DNA from 2 places in the Pelorhabdus rhamnosifermentans genome. Region 1 is predicted to be linked to the other one. Evidence: riboswitches for the same ligand, from Rfam matches in the RefSeq annotation. Region 1 holds a riboswitch; the other holds the start of a gene.
What was found. Region 1 has a riboswitch for cobalamin ahead of Ga0466249_RS06645 (acetyl-CoA hydrolase/transferase C-terminal domain-containing protein). Riboswitches for the same ligand answer to the same signal wherever they lie in the genome.

Region 2: another riboswitch for cobalamin. It lies ahead of Ga0466249_RS18805 (TIM barrel protein); the one in region 1 lies ahead of Ga0466249_RS06645 (acetyl-CoA hydrolase/transferase C-terminal domain-containing protein).

Annotation. Positions count from the first base shown of each region.
Region 1 covers NZ_JAHGVE010000004.1:113,206-115,392, forward strand. The annotation lists partial or broken gene Ga0466249_RS06640 (Glu/Leu/Phe/Val family dehydrogenase) at 1-289, opposite strand, end outside; cobalamin riboswitch at 434-614, shown strand; gene Ga0466249_RS06645 (acetyl-CoA hydrolase/transferase C-terminal domain-containing protein) at 944-1,123, shown strand; gene Ga0466249_RS06650 (aldehyde dehydrogenase family protein) at 1,158-2,187, shown strand, end outside.
Region 2 covers NZ_JAHGVE010000019.1:56,814-59,000, forward strand. The annotation lists gene Ga0466249_RS18800 (efflux RND transporter permease subunit) at 1-815, shown strand, start outside; cobalamin riboswitch at 899-1,080, shown strand; gene Ga0466249_RS18805 (TIM barrel protein) at 1,227-2,187, shown strand, end outside.

The DNA of each region.
Region 1 (2,187 bases):
TAAGAGCCAGTAAATCTTTATTGGATATGCTTTGCAGGTCTTCTTCGGTGTAGCCTCGGAGTGATTTTTTATTGTTATTCGCATATTCGATGGCGGCTTTGACATTAATTCCATCTTTTTTATATAAGGAGACAAAAGCATCACCAAGAGCAACAATTTTAAATCCTTGCTCTTGCAGTAACTTGGCTCCCATACTGCCAACATTGCCAAAACCTTGTACGGCAACCGTCATGTCTTGTGTTTTTAATCCTAGCTTTTCTAATGTACTCAATGCCGATAACATCACGCCTCGTCCAGTCGCTTATGTTCTTCCCAGTGAACCACCTAGTTCCCAAGGCTTTCCTGTTACGACACAACTGCTTTCATGGTTAAATTTTTTTGACGGATAGATTTATTTGTGTTACAATAAATGGTAATAAATATTAATTTGATAAAATTTCATAGATGAATAGGTGCCCTTAGGGGCTTAATAGGGAAGTCCGGTGAAATATCGGCGCGGTCCCGCCACTGTAATGGGAAGCAAACTCAGAAATGTCACTAAGACGCTAAATTCTTGGCAGGTTTGAGTCGTGATGATCCAGAGCCAAGAGAACTGCCTATTTAACAGTCACCGTTTGACCTGCGAGAGATGGGGAGGAGATTTGTACGATAGCTTTTTTATTGTATTGATTTTATCCCAGTATCGTTGATACTGGGATTTATATTTTTTAGATATTAAAAACATCTCCTGGTTTGATGGCCGGAAGATGTTTTTTTTATAATATTTTTTCTTTACCTGAGCGATAATGAGGAAGATATGGAAGCTCTTACCCTTTCACGTTGATACTTTCATTGTCTAGCTTAGGGATCTATATAATCAAGAATTTTGTTTAATGGTAAGCAAATAACAAAAAGGAGAGGATTTATTTTGAATGGTTGGAGACCTAGCTAGTTATCAGAGTAGATGCATGATACAAGGGTAGCTGTGACGACATCCCGTAATGAGGTGCAGTATATTGTGACTGGTATTGCCGATTTACGAGGCAAATGCCTGCGAGAGCGAGCCAAGGCTTTAATTGCCGTGAGTCATCCTGATTTTCGGTCATCCTTATTAGCCCAGGCAACAGAGCAAGACTTGATTTAAGACAAAATTAGATAGTGGGAGGAATAAGAAAAACATGGATAAACAGTACTCAGTAAGTGAAATAATTAACAAATCAAAAATTGCTCAACAAATTCTGGCGGGTTACACACAAGTACAAGTCGATCAATTGGTTCGTGTCATAGGCAAAGTCGTTTATGACAATGCCGAGATGTTAGCCCGTGAAACGGTAGATGAAACGAGAATGGGCGTTTATAAAGACAAGATAGACAAATGTAAAGGCAATTCACGAACAGTCTGGAATAGTTTGAAAGGGAAAAAATCTGTTGGTATCATTAAAGAAGAACCAGAAAAAGGCCTTGTATATGTGGCAAAACCGAAGGGTGTTATTGGTGCGATTACTCCGACGACGAATCCAATTGTTACGTCCATGTGCAATGCCATGTTTGCTGTTAAAGGGCGTGATACGATTATTGTTGCACCTCATCCAAGATCGAAAAAATGCTCCACTCACATGATACAACTCATCAATGTTGAATTGAAAAAATTGGGTGCTCCAGAAAATTTGATTCAGATTATTGAAGAACCGAGTATCGAAAAGACGCAGGAATTAATGCAATCCGTCGATGTCGTTGTGGCTACAGGCGGTACTGGCATGGTGAAATCGGCCTATTCAAGCGGAAAACCTTCTTATGGTGTGGGTCCTGGTAATGTTCAGGTTATTATGGACCGAGATTATGATGATAACCAGGCTGTGAAGGATATTATTGCTGGTAGAAAATTTGATAATGGCATCCTTTGTACATGTGAGCAATGTATTATTGCACCGGCTGAAAAACATGCTGAGATTATGAGATTGTTTGTGAAAAATGGTGCTTGCTATTTTGACGATGAAGCGATAGTGGATAAATTTAGACAAGCCATGTTTATAGATGGAAGCATTAACAAAAAAATTGTCGGACAGTCTGTTCAATTTATTGCCAATCTCGCGGGAGTACCTGTACCTGAAGGGGCCAAAGTCATTATTTTAAAAGCCAAAGGCAAGGGCAGTGCCGATATTCTTTGCCGGGAAAAAATGTGTCCTGTTATGGTTACCTTTGCGTATG
Region 2 (2,187 bases), on a different contig from region 1:
GGCAGGATCGGCAGGATTTGTCGAGACTCAAAGACTTAAATATTCCGACGACGAATGGTCGTTATGTGCCGCTGGAACAGATAGCCAAGTTGAGTTATGAAGGGGAAAATGGTCTGATTTGGCGCCGGGGTCTTGAGCCGACGATTACGGTGCAAGCCGATGTTGCCAAAGGGATTCTTGGCAATGACGTAGTCAAGGATATTGATGTTCAGCTCAAAGATTTGCGGCAAGAACTTCCATTCGGTTATACGATTACACCTGGTGGGAGTGCTGAAGATAGTACGAAATCTATTGGTTCTTTGGCTAAGACTTTACCGATTATGGTTGCTGCGATTGTCATTTTATTGATGTTGCAACTGCAGCATATGGGGAAAATGGCTTTAGTACTGTTGACAGCCCCTCTTGGCATGATTGGTGTGAATTTGTTCCTGTTTATCTTTCATCGTCCCATGGGGTTTGTAGCTGAACTGGGGGTATTGGCTTTAGCCGGAATGATTATGCGTAATTCCGTTATTTTATTGGATCAAATTGATCAGCATCTGGCGCAAGGTGAAAAGCCTTGGGATGCTATTATTGATTCGACGATCTTGCGATTTCGTCCGATTATGTTAACCGCTTTGGCGGCGATTTTAGGTATGGTTCCCTTGGCAGTGAGTCCGTTTTGGGGTCCTATGGCTATTTCTATTATGGGCGGTTTATTTATTGCCACTGTTCTAACGCTTCTGTATTTACCTGCTCTTTATGCAGCTTGTTTTCGGATTCATCCCGACACGGAAAGCCGTATTAAACTCCCGCGTTTCAAGCAAGATGACTAAACAAAGTGCGAATCTTCTAAAATTATTTGACTTCTTTATTTATAAGTGGTATAAATAAGTTTAAAGTTGTTTATTTTATAAAACTTCATAGGATTGAAATAGGTGCCCTTTGCGGCTTAATAGGGAAGTCCGGTGCAATGCCGGCGCGGTCCCGCCACTGTAATGAGGAGTAAACCCAAGATTGACCACTGAAACGAATGTTTTGGGAAGGTTTGGGCGAGCTATGATCCAGAGTCAGGAGAACTGCCTATTTAACAGTCACCGCATTTACCCACGAGCGATGGGGAGGGGATTAGGTCAAAAATTTTGTTTGTCATTTGTTAGTTAGACCTTCTTGCGGTTGTCAAGAAGGTCTTTTTTATTCCTCTTGCTATACTAGGCTAGAAGATGTCTGTATGGAGGTGAAAAAGGATGTTGCAACTAACCAATTTGTCTAATTATTACTCGGATGGAGAATTTGTTCATCATAACGCGGAGTGTTTGCAGGCATTTTTAAATCATTATCATCTGGACGGCTTGGAGATGATATTTGTTGAACCATGGGATGAGCATATTTATAAAAAACAATGGATACAAGGCGTTCATTTGCGATTTTGGCCCTGTTGGCTGGATTTTTGGCGGGGGAATCGCCCGGCTTTGCTGCGGGAATTTGGCAGTGATGATCAAATTAGGGTCTGTTTTGGCGGTGTTACGCGTGACGCATGGCTGGACTTATATCGTCGGAATATTCGGCTGGCTGTTCGCGCGGGTGCAAAGTATCTTGTCTTTCATGTGAGTAATGCCCGTTCGCCGGAACTTTTTAGTTGGAAATTCAGTGCTTCTGATGGTGAGGTTATTGAAGCGGCCATTGAGATTATCAATGAAATTGCAGATGTCATACCTCCTGAAACGACCCTGTTATTTGAAAATCTGTGGTGGCCGGGTTTAACCTTGCGCAATCCCGAGTTGACCGAAAAGTTACTTACGGGGGTCAAACCACGGAATGTGGGGATTATGCTTGATACAGGCCATTTGATGAATACGAATCTTCATTTAGCGACAGAAACGCAAGGTGTTGATTACATTTTGCAGACATTACGTGAACTGGAACCTTATGACCGTTATGTGAAAGGCATTCATTTGCATCGATCTTTATCAAGTGTTTATGTAAGGAAAAGCAGGAATTTTCCGCTGAAAGACAAATATACCCCACAAGATGTCATGAGCCATGTGCTAAAAATTGATGAACATTTGCCCTTTACCACGCCGGAGGTTCGGCGTATCATTGAGTATGTACAGCCAGATTATTTAGTACATGAATTTGTGCAGGCGTCACTGAATGATTGGGTACAAAAAATTGTATGCCAACAACAGGCACTTCGGATGGGGACGG